DNA from 3 places in the Pontibacter sp. 13R65 genome. Region 3 is predicted to be linked to each of the others. Evidence: riboswitches for the same ligand, from Rfam matches in the RefSeq annotation. Region 3 holds a riboswitch; each other region holds the start of a gene.
What was found. A riboswitch is a leader RNA that binds a small molecule or an ion and turns the genes downstream of it on or off. The one in region 3 is predicted to bind cobalamin.

Region 1: another riboswitch for cobalamin. It lies ahead of ACMA1I_RS01490 (TonB-dependent receptor); the one in region 3 lies ahead of ACMA1I_RS20675 (TonB-dependent receptor).
Region 2: another riboswitch for cobalamin. It lies ahead of ACMA1I_RS13835 (cysteine-rich CWC family protein); the one in region 3 lies ahead of ACMA1I_RS20675 (TonB-dependent receptor).

What each region holds. Positions count from the first base shown of each region.
Region 1 covers NZ_JBLIQL010000001.1:348,037-352,199, forward strand. Annotated here, with positions in the region: gene ACMA1I_RS01485 (DUF5074 domain-containing protein) at 1-51, opposite strand, end outside; gene ACMA1I_RS01490 (TonB-dependent receptor) at 76-1,992, opposite strand; cobalamin riboswitch at 2,098-2,306, opposite strand; gene ACMA1I_RS01495 (DNA-3-methyladenine glycosylase) at 2,802-3,413, shown strand; gene ACMA1I_RS01500 (PQQ-dependent sugar dehydrogenase) at 3,658-4,163, shown strand, end outside.
Region 2 covers NZ_JBLIQL010000010.1:164,785-168,947, reverse strand. Annotated here, with positions in the region: gene ACMA1I_RS13850 (hypothetical protein) at 1-123, opposite strand, end outside; gene ACMA1I_RS13845 (hypothetical protein) at 146-364, opposite strand; gene ACMA1I_RS13840 (rhodanese-like domain-containing protein) at 735-1,118, opposite strand; cobalamin riboswitch at 1,409-1,618, shown strand; gene ACMA1I_RS13835 (cysteine-rich CWC family protein) at 1,790-2,029, shown strand; gene ACMA1I_RS13830 (hypothetical protein) at 2,614-2,874, opposite strand; gene ACMA1I_RS13825 (malectin domain-containing carbohydrate-binding protein) at 2,882-4,163, shown strand, end outside.
Region 3 covers NZ_JBLIQL010000026.1:32,907-37,069, reverse strand. Annotated here, with positions in the region: gene ACMA1I_RS20685 (iron ABC transporter permease) at 1-325, shown strand, start outside; gene ACMA1I_RS20680 (ABC transporter ATP-binding protein) at 325-1,377, shown strand; cobalamin riboswitch at 1,443-1,640, shown strand; gene ACMA1I_RS20675 (TonB-dependent receptor) at 1,747-3,942, shown strand; gene ACMA1I_RS20670 (cob(I)yrinic acid a,c-diamide adenosyltransferase) at 4,021-4,163, shown strand, end outside.

The sequences.
Region 1 (4,163 bases), on a different contig from region 3:
TGCCAGTGCAGTAGTCATAAAAATGCTGCGGAAAGAAGTAAATCTTTTCATTGTTTAAGGTTTAGTATAGTTTAGTTATGGGATTATAAAGCGAAGGTTGAGGGTGTAGGCACGCGGCGGCATGGCTCTGTTGACCATGGTCTGATACTCAGTGTTGGTTACATTGTCGGCGCGCAGGGTGCAGTGGAGGCTGCCAGGGCCAAGATTAAACTGCCGACCCAGTGCCAGCCCCAGCAAGGCAAAGCCAGGCATGCTGCTGGAGTTGTTGTTATTTGTAAAGCGCTCGCTATTATAGAGCAGGTTGCCGGTAAAGGTCCACAAGCGCCAGGCGGCATCGGTGGAAAAGGTAACCTTGTGCAGCGGCACGTAGGGCAGTTGCCTGTTTAGCTCAGCGGCGGAGCCCTCATAAGACTTTATTTGCTGGGTGGAGGTAAGGGCGTAGCCAAACGAGAGGCCTGGCCGGAATTCACCTACCACGGTAGTGGCTCTGCTGCTCAACTCCAGGCCCTGCGAACGTACCTTATGCAGGTTCAGCGGTGTCCAGTACCCAAACCCAGATTCTGCCCAAAGCACCCAATTATCTACGAGCATATAAAAACCAGTAGCTTCCGACTCCAGCGTAAAATTGCCTTTGCTGTAGGTGTGGCGCAGACCACTTTCGGCTTGCCAGCCTTCCTCCGGCTTCAGCAGCGGGTTGCCGCCTGGTCTCCAGAAACGTTCGTTCAGAGTTGGTACCCGATAACTGCCCGATACATTTCCTTTTAAGTAAAACTGGTGTTCTCCTAAGTTCATGAACTGCCAGTTGGCTCCCAGAGTAGGAGTAGGTACCGGGTTGTAGCCTTTTATAAACGCTTGGCGCAGGTTCAGGCTCAGGGCCAGCCGTGGGGTGGGGTCGTAGCGGAAGAGCAGAAAGGCAGCAGCACGGTCTTCTGAAACCTGGCCACCGTAGCCTTGCACATCGGCTGCAAAATGTTGCAGGCTTAGGCCGCCCCGCAGGCTCCAGCTCTGGCCATAGGTATAGGTTTGCTCCGCTTGCAGCTGATAGGTGTTAATGTCGGTTACAGAATTGTTGCTAACATCTGTGTAGTGCAGGAAATCAGAAAAATAGGCTGCTTTTACCGTTGTTTCGCCAATGCGGCTGGTATACCCGAACTCGGCCATCAGGCGCAGGTTCTTATCGAGTTGCTCTGCTTTGTTGGCGGCTGCTCCCATGGCGGGTTGCAGTTGCCGGTGGGTGTAGGTGTACCAGCTCCGGAAGGCAAGGTAACTTCTGGGTGCCAGCTTCCACTTTAGGTCCTGTGTTAGCCCTTTCTGTTGCACCCGTGCATGCTCCTGGCGTGTTTCTGGTGCTCCAAAGCGGCCAAGGTCGTGGTAAGTGAAGTTGTTCTGCGCCTCCTGCCAATAGCCGCTGGCTCCCACAGTTAACTTGTTGCTGCTGTAGCGCACGGCGGCGTTGCTGAAATAGCGCCCAAAGCTGCCAACTTCCTGTTGCAACTCCGCCCCAATTCCTTTTCCTGCTTGTTCCGGAGATTGAAGCAGCACTGCGCCCCCAATGGCACCGTTACCGTAATGGGCTCCTGCTGCTCCATGTTGCACTGCCACACTCCCGATTCCGCTTAAGGGCAGCGTGGCAAAATCGTTCTGGCCCAAAGAGGGCATGGCAATATTAAGCCCGTTCCAGAGTACAGCGGTGTGCGAAGCAGAAGTGCCCCTGAAAGAGACACTGGAGATGCCGCTGGCTCCATATGTTTTGAGGTACAGGGGAGTGCGGGTCTGTAAGGCTTCGGCAAGAGTGCCGGAGGCATAAGTGCGCAGGTAGCTGCTGTCTAGAGTACTTACCCGACTACCGGCCGCAAAAACCTCGGCTGGTTTGCCAAACACCTCCACCGCTTTTAGCTGGTAGATAGAGGTATCCTGCTGCGCCCTTGCTATTACGGCAAGACAACAGAAAACCATCAAAAAAAGTACACCACGAATGGTAAATTGTTCCACTATACATCCGCTTAAATCCCGAAGCATGCAAAAGGGGGTACAGTGGCAGGAGTAGCTAACGCAGGTGAAGGCGCTGGCCGTGCCGCTTTTTTCCCGAAAGCATACGACTATTCTAATCGAACTGGCAGGTCTCCTGGCTCTCTTCAGTTAGTTCGCCTTCCCATCCTGGTTGCAGGACAGTGGCTGTGGTTGTGAACTAACCCTTTGTCGAAGATTACAGTTGCGGGAACAGCGCAGGTATTCCACCTGCTTCCCTTTTAAGGCTCGTGCTACGGCAGGTAGTAGTACAAGCCACCAATCTGGGTGCAAAGGTAGGAAACTGTTCTGATTTAAACTGAAATTAAAATTGATGCGAGGCATAGCCTTGTGCCTCAGCAGGCATTAAATACCTCTGGAAGGCTGTTTTTATTAGAAGAATTGAGTCGGTTGTTGATTGCTAATTGTTGAGCTGTTAGTTTTTGATGATTTCTAATTATTAAATGGCTTCATGGTTGTTTGGGAGGGGGGGAGCTTTGGATGAGTGAGACAACAATGTTCCTCAATCAAATCATGGACCCCTGACTCAAAAACTCCCAAACTCTTCTGAAGGATATTTTTATTCTAATAATTGCTGCCTTGTTGATAGTTGGTTTGCGGGATTCTGATGGAGTGAATCAGTGTATGAGAGAAGAGGACTTGTTTCTGAACCAAACTACTATAACATCCTGATCATCGTTTTTCCGTCATTTCAAATTTTTTAATTTGGCGAAGCTATATCAAACACAAGTGGCTAAGTGCAGTATACAGGAGCTAAAACAAAAACAGTTCAAATGATAACCGGAGAAAAGCTTCCTCTTTCTTTTTATACCCGCCCCAACGTGGTGCAAGTGGCGCAGGATCTGCTTGGCAAATACCTCTTCACGAACATAGGCGGCATGCTTACAGGAGGCAGAATTGTAGAGACAGAAGCTTATTCAGGAGAAAACGACCGCGCCTGCCATGCTCACCTTAACCGAAGAACGCAGCGCACCGAAATTATGTACCAGCAGGGCGGTGTGGCTTATGTGTACCTGGTGTATGGCATCTACCATCTGTTTAATATCATTACGAATGTAGAAGGCAAAGCCGATGCCGTGCTCATACGTGCCATAGAACCCACACATGGGTTGGAGGAAATGCAACTCCGCCGAAATATGCCTGTTGTTAAACCAAATCTGACCGCTGGGCCTGGCGTGATGAGCATTGCCCTCGGCATCAGCAAAAAACACTACGGCACTAACCTGACAGGCGATATTATTTGGGTTGAAGATAGAGGAGAGCAGGTACCTCCAGAGAAGATATCCATTGGCCCGCGCATAGGCATAGATTATGCCGGAGACGATGCCCTACTGCCCTGGCGCTTCTGGCTAAAAGAAAACAAATGGGTGAGCCGTAAAAAGTAATTCCCATTTTATTGGATTAAATATCTATTGGAGAATCAGAATTACCGCACCAAAGTTAATCATAGGAAGGGTAAACAAACTAACTTGTTATTCTGTTAAACCAGTTGAAAAGTAAGACGCGAAATCAGTGCCTTGCATGGAAGTATTTTAGGCACAACAAGATAGCAAGTGGCCAAATTGTGCTTAACCATTGGGCATGGTTGCGCGTTCACCTATTTATTATCCACTAAAAAAGAAAAAAAGCATGGTAAAAATTGCACCTGTTTTAGCAGCATCACTTCTTATATTAAATGCCTGCAATAGCGGCACAAACGACGCAAGTAAACAAGAAGCCATCGGGAACGAGGCACCGGGCCAACCTGTAGAGACCAGAGAGCAGGATGCTGGTTATGAGCCGGCGTTTCCGGGCCAAACCCGTGCACCAGGCGTTAAAACAAATACGGCCTATGAAGTTCGGGTGCTGACCGACCAGCTAAAAAAACCTTGGGGCATTACTACTCTACCTGACGGTCGTTTCCTTATTACAGAAAAAGAAGGAACTATGCGCCTTGTGTCGCAGGATGGGCAGGTAAGCGAGAAAATAACGGGCATACCAGAAGTGGACGCAAGAGGCCAGGGTGGGTTGCTAGGGCTGACCCTCGACCCAGAGTTTGCCTCTAATAGAACCATATACTGGGCTTTTACAGAGAAAAGAGAAAACGGGAACTTAACATCGGTGGCAAAAGGAATGCTCTCCGCCGACGATAAACG
Region 2 (4,163 bases), on a different contig from region 3:
TAAGTACTTCAGGTTTACCTGGAGCGCCTCTGCAACAGCATCGACAGTTCGCGACCTGATAAGTGTATTAGAAAACTTAGAAAATGCCTCATACCTGACCCTATAAACCTGACGACTATCCATTGCTGTCTGCTATTGCCCAAGTCTACGCCTCTAAAAAGCAGGCTCCAGTAACTCTTCGTCCAGCTTGCAGCCCCCTCTCTTTCGATACATTGCAGATGATCAGTTGCTTCATGGTGTTCAACACCTGGCCCACCAGCAAGATAGACTGCACTTTAACCCAGTTATTACGCAGCAAAGTAGCGTTGCTGCTCTGGCATTTAAACCTGTTTAACACAAAAGAAATTTGCAGACTCTGCATCATTTTGTCATAAACAGAGCGTACCTATGAGGTGACATCTTCATAACTGACCATACTGAATCTGCTGGATTGGGTAGTCGTAGGCATAAAAAGGTAAAAGGTAATCTTTTAACAAGGTACTATTAAAGCTCAAAGTTAAAACCATTTCTGCTCAAGTCAGCAATAATAAATTATTAAACTTTACATATACCTGCTTTTTACTGTATTTCAGTATTAGTTGAACTGAAGCTATAGTTAAGCTTTTACCTCCTGCCACAGTTGCACCAAACCGATAAATGATGGCTTATAGGCAGGCACTAAAAAGGCCAGCCTTCTACATCTTTAGTGCAGTTGTTAGCCCCTCCTGCAACAGCATAAGGTTTGCCCAGCAGTTTTAAACCTTTGCTACAGCGCCTCCTTGTTCTTTCCAGGCATTAAAACCGCCTGCTATATGCGCAACATGCTTTACGCCCATCTCCTGTGCTTTCTGGGCTGCCAGCGCAGACCGGCCACCACTTTTGCAGTAGAACACCAGTTCCGCATCCGATGCAAAAATGTCTTTATGGTAAGGGCTATGCGGATCAATGTAAAATTCCAGCATACCGCGCGAAGCATGAGTAGCGCCTGGCACTTTTCCTTCTCTAACCAGTTCCGGCTCATCGCGCACATCTATAAACCGAACATTTTTATGGTTGAGTAGCGCCATTGCATCTGTCACTTCATAGGTTTTTATCTGTTGGTTGGCTTCTGCCACCATTTCTTTTAAGGTCTTTTCCATTGTATTTGTTTTAAAAATGAATTTTGCTCTGTGCAATTTGTAAAAGAGTTGAAAATCTTGGGGAGCGAGGGCATGTGCAAAGCACAAAACAGGCTTATTTTGTAAGTCTGTACCGATTGTAACTGATTTAGCCTGATGGCCAATAATATTTATACTTACGTATTTCAGGCCAAACTGTCCTGTTTCCAAGCCTGCCCCATCATAAAAAACACGCTGCAGGTGGCCTGGCTGTAGAACCTGCAGCAAGAACCTGATACTTTTCATTATCTTCGACCTCGAAGTTCTTTACTTTATTCTTCCGGATATCAGGTATATGGGTAACACCACACTTAATAAGGAACCATGTGAAAATTACGGGCTGTGCCGCAACTGTAAGTAACAAAACGAGTTGTTGCCAACTAAAGTCCATTATTCCCAATTACGACGCGGGGTGAGAAGGACGGCAACTCTGCAGGGCGAAGAGGCGCTGCTGCAGCAAAACCAGGAAGCAGTGGCGCTTCGCAAATAATTGGCGCTCATTCATAAGCCAGCCGTAAAGGCACAAATTGCTGCTATTGCCTAACAGCAGGAACGCCTGCACCCGCTTTACAGGTGCAGGCCTTCCCTTTCTCAAATTCTGCTAATGAAAATAGCCTTCCGGGGGCAAAAACTTATTTTAACTTACATACCCTATGCCACACCACGAAGACAAAACCTGCCCCAGGTGCCAGCAGCCATTCGAATGTAAGGTTGGCTCTATTTTGCTTTGCCAGTGCAGTACCGTTCGCCTTACCGAGGCAGAGCGCCAGTACTTAAACACCCGCTACTCCGACTGCCTCTGCGCTACATGCATGAAAGAACTACAAACAGAATTTAACGTGCAGCAATTTGAACAGAAGCTGAATCGCCTCATGAACCAGTTGCGGCAGTAGAGTTTTAGCCTTACCCAAATACACTGTTAGAAGCTGTAAGTATATACAAGCGAGTATAAGGTGCACAAGGCTAAAAACACTCCCGAAAGGCCTTTTGTATTAGCAGAATTTGCAATGTGTGTATTTTCGTCACCGCGTACTCAATGGTGGAGCTAAGTCCATGTTACAGGCAAGGCCGCAACCCATTGCCAAGCGAACATAACTCTGACTCCATTTTAGGCAAGTACAAGTTACAAACGTTATCAGCCAGTAATATAGAATGCTTAGCATCAGAATGAGGCTGTTTACTAAAAATTTTAAATAAATTATTAAAATGATCATAACTAAAAGTTCTTAACCTGAAGAATTCCGTATAGCAAACTAAATTATATTTATAATTATTTTAACTATAATAAGCTCGTTACGCATCCGAGTGGCTTGTACTCCCAAAACTATTCTGTAAGAGTCCACGCCATTTCAGGATACATTCTTAGCCTCCATATCTTTATTAGCTCCTCCTTCTCCACGCGCCTCTTACAGGCCTTACCAGTTGAAGTGCTTTCTGCATCCCAGAAACGACCATTATTTAAGGCTATGAAAAAGAGCTATCTGAATTTTTTAAGAATTTTAGGATCTGTTAATCCAAAGTTGGCTATCGTGTTTTTAAGCATGGGCAGCAGTCTTCTTCTGATATTTGCTGTCATGCCACCGAAGGATGTAGTGGCATCAAAAATAACTGGCTTAAGTGTCAAATTAAACTCTGCTGCCCCCTCTATGAGCAGCCTCACAGCCTTCACGCCAGATGCCTTCTCCAGCTTTAAGAGAAAATTGGCAAAGACAGTTTTGGTGCAGACATCGTCAAGCAACGCTTATATGGTAGTCGAGAATCTTGATAAATTTCCGGCACCAGATCGCTTCACTGCTTCACGTATCCAAATACCGTGGCGAAGAACAAATCCTGACGGTACCTTTACAGCTTACAACGCTAATCATGATAAACTAAGGCTAAAGATCAGCAACCGAGGCACCGGAACACTTACTATTAACAGCCTTACCCTTAGTAATACCACTGCCTGGAAAATAATCTCCATCAATGGCTCCACGCCATCCTTGCCCAGAAGCTTAAGCACCGGAACCTCTGTAGAGGTACTCATACAATTTGTTGCGAAGGATTTGGGAGGCCGGGTTAAAGTTCTTAACAATACCCTTACCATCAACTCCAATGATGCCTTACATCCTGTTAAAGAGGTAAAGCTGCATGGCCTGTGGCAGTATAAGGGAGAAGGTAATAACGAGCCTTATGCCCAGGAGATTATCAATGCCTTCGGCTTAAAAACAGTAGTAGGGTTTAATGCCAACGACGGCTCTTCTAACCGAGGTACCGTAGCGGTTCCAAATTCTGATGAGGTTCTTTCGCCCTATTTCATAAGGGCAGACTTATCTAAGCCAGTGTACGTAATTCAAATGGCAGCTTACCACGGGTGCTGCAGTCAGACAGAAAAAATTGAGTGGCACGCCAAGGGGAGCACGGCCGTTAACAGTATATTCACGCATATAGGGCTGGATGGCCAGACGCTACTGCCAAGAAAGGGAAACACTAATCTAGTGCCTGCAGATGGTTCCTTTTCACCCTCAGGTGCTTTCGGACTGAAAATACAGAAATCCTACACCGACAGATCCTTAAACTACCAGGGCAAAATCGGTGTCCGGATCTGGAAGGCCAGGGATGCTAACGGCAACATTGTTCCGAATGCTTATATCATGGCCATGGATTACCTGACATCCACAGGCGTTAACTACGACTATCAGGACAATATCTATTATGTGAGCAATTTAAAACCCGAAACTGGCTCAGCTCATTTCTCTGAGTTGGCTGCAACACCCTCAGCTGTCTCCTTTGGTTCTCTGCTAACTGGTAGCAGCAAAACCATAAGTGTTAACCTGAAGAACCTCGGGAAAACTTATGCGGGTGGCAATGATCCATCTATTCAACTCACAAGTGTGGCAAATATAACCGGCACAAACCGGTCCGAATTCTCGGTTACCGCTATCCCCACTACAGCACTTGCTCCACAGGGTAGTATCAACTTGTCGGTCAGCTTTAAGCCCACCACCCGGGGATTAAAAAATGCTGCCCTGCTGGTACACTACAACA
Region 3 (4,163 bases):
TCTGACTGTTAACCGGGCACGCCTGCTCATCATTACGAGCACCAGTATCCTGGCTGGCGGCATAACCGCTTTCTGTGGTCCGATTGGCTTTATAGGTATTGCTGTGCCGCACCTGGCCCGCTCCCTTTTTCATGTATCAAACCACCGGGCGCTTATTCCCTACTGCTGCCTCACAGGCACAGTGTTCATGCTCCTTTGTGACATTATCGCGCAGCTACCCGGCAGTCAGACCGTGCTTCCTATTAACGTAATCACAGCACTGATTGGCTCTCCTGTCGTTATCTGGATTATCATCAGCCGAAACAATTTAAGAGCTTCTTTCTGATGGACCAGACCCAACAGCCCATTTTACAAGCCCTCGATTTGACCATCGGATACAAAAAAGGGGCAAAACGCGAGATGAAGGTAGCGGGTCCGCTTCAACTAACGGTGTATCCAGGCCAGCTGATATGCCTGCTAGGACCTAACGGAGCAGGTAAATCAACTTTAATACGCACGCTGGCTGGCCTCCAGCCTATGCTGCATGGTACTGTAGAGATAACTGGAGAAAGTATACACCAGCTGAAGCCGGCAGAGATGGCCCGGAAACTGAGCATGGTGCTGACAGAAAAAGTCAGAACTGGGAACCTGAATGTTTATTCCCTCGTGGCCCTGGGTCGCTATCCCTATACAGGCTGGCTCGGCACTTTAAGTACTGCAGATAAAAAGGTTATCCACTGGGCCATTGAGGCTACTAAAACAGCGCCATTTCTGCACCGGAAAACAGACCAGCTGAGTGATGGTGAGAACCAGAAAGTAATGCTGGCCAGGACGCTGGCACAGGACACACCGCTCATTATATTGGATGAGCCAACTGCCCATTTAGATTTGCCAAACAGGATAGAGCTCATGCGCCTGCTGCACCAACTGGCAAGGCAAACGAAAAAAGCTATTCTGCTGTCCACACACGAACTGGACCTGGCGCTACAGGCGGGCGACCAGGTGTGGTTGTTAGATGCTGAAGGAAAGATGAAGCAAGGTGTACCTGAAGATCTGGTGTTGGACGGCTCCTTCGAGGCTGCCTTCGATAAGGCAGGCTTTCAATTCGACAAAGCCACCGGCACTTTTAATATGCACGAGCCGAAAGACCGACACATACACATGATTGGAGAGGGCGCTACAGCCTTCTGGACCCGAAGGGCGCTGCAAAGAGAGGGCTTCGCTGTCTCAGGCGAAAGCCAGGAGGATGATACGGTTGAGGTGATTGTGCAGGGCGACAAAGCCAGATGGGTAAGTAAACTTGACGGCACCTATACAGAACACCACACTATAGCTGACCTGCTGGCGGCTTTAAAAGCAGTGGCAAGCGCAGCTAATAAGGCCAAACAACGGATATAACACTGACAGAAAATAACTATTAACTATAACCACCCAGAATGAAAAAATAGACGACCACAAACTAAAACGACACACCGTATACAGGTGGCTATGCCGCAAAATGCATGGCCTTAAAAGGGAATCCGGTGAAAAACCGGAGCAGTCCCCGCTGCTGTAATCCTGCGAAGCGCCTCTGATAGTATGTGCCACTGTTCTGCAACAGAATGGGAAGGCCATCAGAGGTCAGGAGAGCCAGAAGACCTGCCTATGTACAAAAGAGCACTATGCATTCGGGTGAAATGCTGGCAGGCCCATTTTTCATGAAGAATAAATATGCCTGTGGCAATCAGAAAGCCCACATCCAAATCCTTGTAATCAAAAACTAATACAATGAAGCCAAAGGCACATTATTCTATTCTCAGAAACGCATTTATTCTGGGGGCTACCTTCGCCACCTTTCCTGTTGCTGCACAACAATTTCCAGCCGATACCCTAAAGGTTAAAAACTTATGCGAAGTGGTGGTGACAACCACCCGCTCAGCTGTTGAAAAAAACAAAACTCCACAAAGTATAGAGGTTATTTCGCAGCAGGATATTGAACTAACTCCAGCACAGGATTTCACAGACATCCTGAAGAAAAATTCTACTGTCAATGTGATACAATACCCAGGGCTATCTGCCGGTGTAGGTATCAGAGGTTTCCGCCCACAGTTCAGTGGCTTAAACCAGCGCACCTTGTTGCTCGTTGACGGGCGACCTGCCGGAACTGTAAACCTGGCTACTATCAACCCGGCCGATATTGAGCGCGTTGAGGTTCTGAAAGGTCCTGCATCTGCCCTTTACGGCTCACAGGCAATGGGTGGCGTGGTAAATGTGATTACCAGAAAGTCGAGCGGTAAAATCAGGTCTTCTGTATTTGCAGAGTATGGCTCCTTCGAAACGGTGAAAGCTGGTGCTATCACAGGCGGTAACATTACAAAAAAGCTGGACTACGACCTTTCCTTTACCACCTTCGACAGAAACAGGAACATGAAACTGGGAGAAGGCAATTTGTTTCGGGACATGCTGAATGCGGGCACAGCCACTAAATATTACGCCGAAGGCCCTGAGGAAGTAGATGACAGCCGAGGCGATGGTTTGCGACGGGAGTATACCCGGTTAAACTACAACACAGGGAGCCTGCGCTTAGGTTACCAGCTTAGCAGCAACTGGCGCGTTGATGTAAAAGGCGAGCGTTTTGTGGCGAAGAACGTAGAGGCTCCCAGTGATATTGCTTTTGGCAACGAACAGCCAAGCATAAAAGATATCAGCAGGGCAAACGGCGAATTAAGCTTATCTGGTAACTTCAGAAATCACCAACTTTCTTTAAGAGGCTATACGGCAGAGGAAAACAACTATAATAATACACTGGTGTCGCGCGGCGCTCCAATTGTCCCCTACCTTTCCTTCCAAAGCAGTACTGCCTGGCAAGGCATACAGCTGAAAGACGTTTACCAGCTGAACCAGCACACCATTATCGCCGGCGTAGACCATAACAATGCCTCTACCAGATCCCGGTCCTTTAACAGCGATAACACCGAAAGGACACCATACTCTCCGAGTTACAGCCTGGTATCATCAGCCGTATATGTGCAGGGACAGTTTCGTTTTCTAGAGGAAAAATTAATTGTTAACCCGGGCGCGCGTTACGACCTCATTACCTACAATGTAAAGCAAACACCGCTCCTGAACACCTACATGCCGGGCAAAGAAACCAACCCCTTCTTTAGCCCAAGCCTGGCAGTGCAGTACCAGTTGCTGACCCCACTTACAGTGCATGCTTCAATCGGCCGTGCTTTTGTAACGCCGGATGCCTACAATGTGGCTGGCTATTCAGAGTCGGTGGCCGCTAACGGCAAGGCGGCTGTTACGCAAGGCAATCCAAACCTGGAAACTGAAAACAGCACTACCTGGGATGCAGGGCTTCGCTTTGGAAAAACAGGCTCAGGCTTTACAGCTGATATCACCTATTTCCGAACCCATGTTAATGACCGTATCACCACGATAAGAACGAACCCTGAAACGGCAGAGTATACGGAAAGTGGCTATGAAATAGCCTCCCGTACCACCTATGTAAACGCCAATGAGGCAAACATAAATGGCCTCGAAGCTGAAGTAGGTTACGACTTCGGAGCTTTGCAAAACCACAGCTATATACTCCGCCTGTTTGCCGGCGCTACTTCTATCAGAAGAGCAGAAGAAGTGACCATAGCAAGCGATGGTTCTGCTACGGCTAAAGATATCGCGAATGTGGCAGACCTCACCATGAACTATGGTTTGGAGTACAGCAATCTTAAAGGACTGAACCTACGCCTAAACGGGCGCTATGTAGGCAATAGAAAAGACACGGATTTCAACGACCCAAAATACCCGATAATAGAATATCCGGCTTTTATGGTGCTGGATTTCAGCACAGCCTACACCTATGCGCAGCAGCATACCATTACCCTGTTAGTGAACAATATCACAGATGAAAACTACTACGAGAAACGTGGCTATAACATGCCAGGCCGTAACTTCACTGTCAGATACGGTTTCACATTCTAAGGGAATGATTCACCTGCTCCGCCGGATGTAATTATCTGGCGGAGCAGATTTATTTTAAAACATGAAAAAAAGAAACAAATGAAGATATATACTAAAAAAGGCGACAAGGGCACCACGGGTCTGTTTGGCGGCAAGCGCGTTTACAAAGACGATGTGCGCGTAGACTGCTACGGCACTCTGGATGAGGTAAACTCTACCATAGGCTTGTTGCGTGTAAAGCT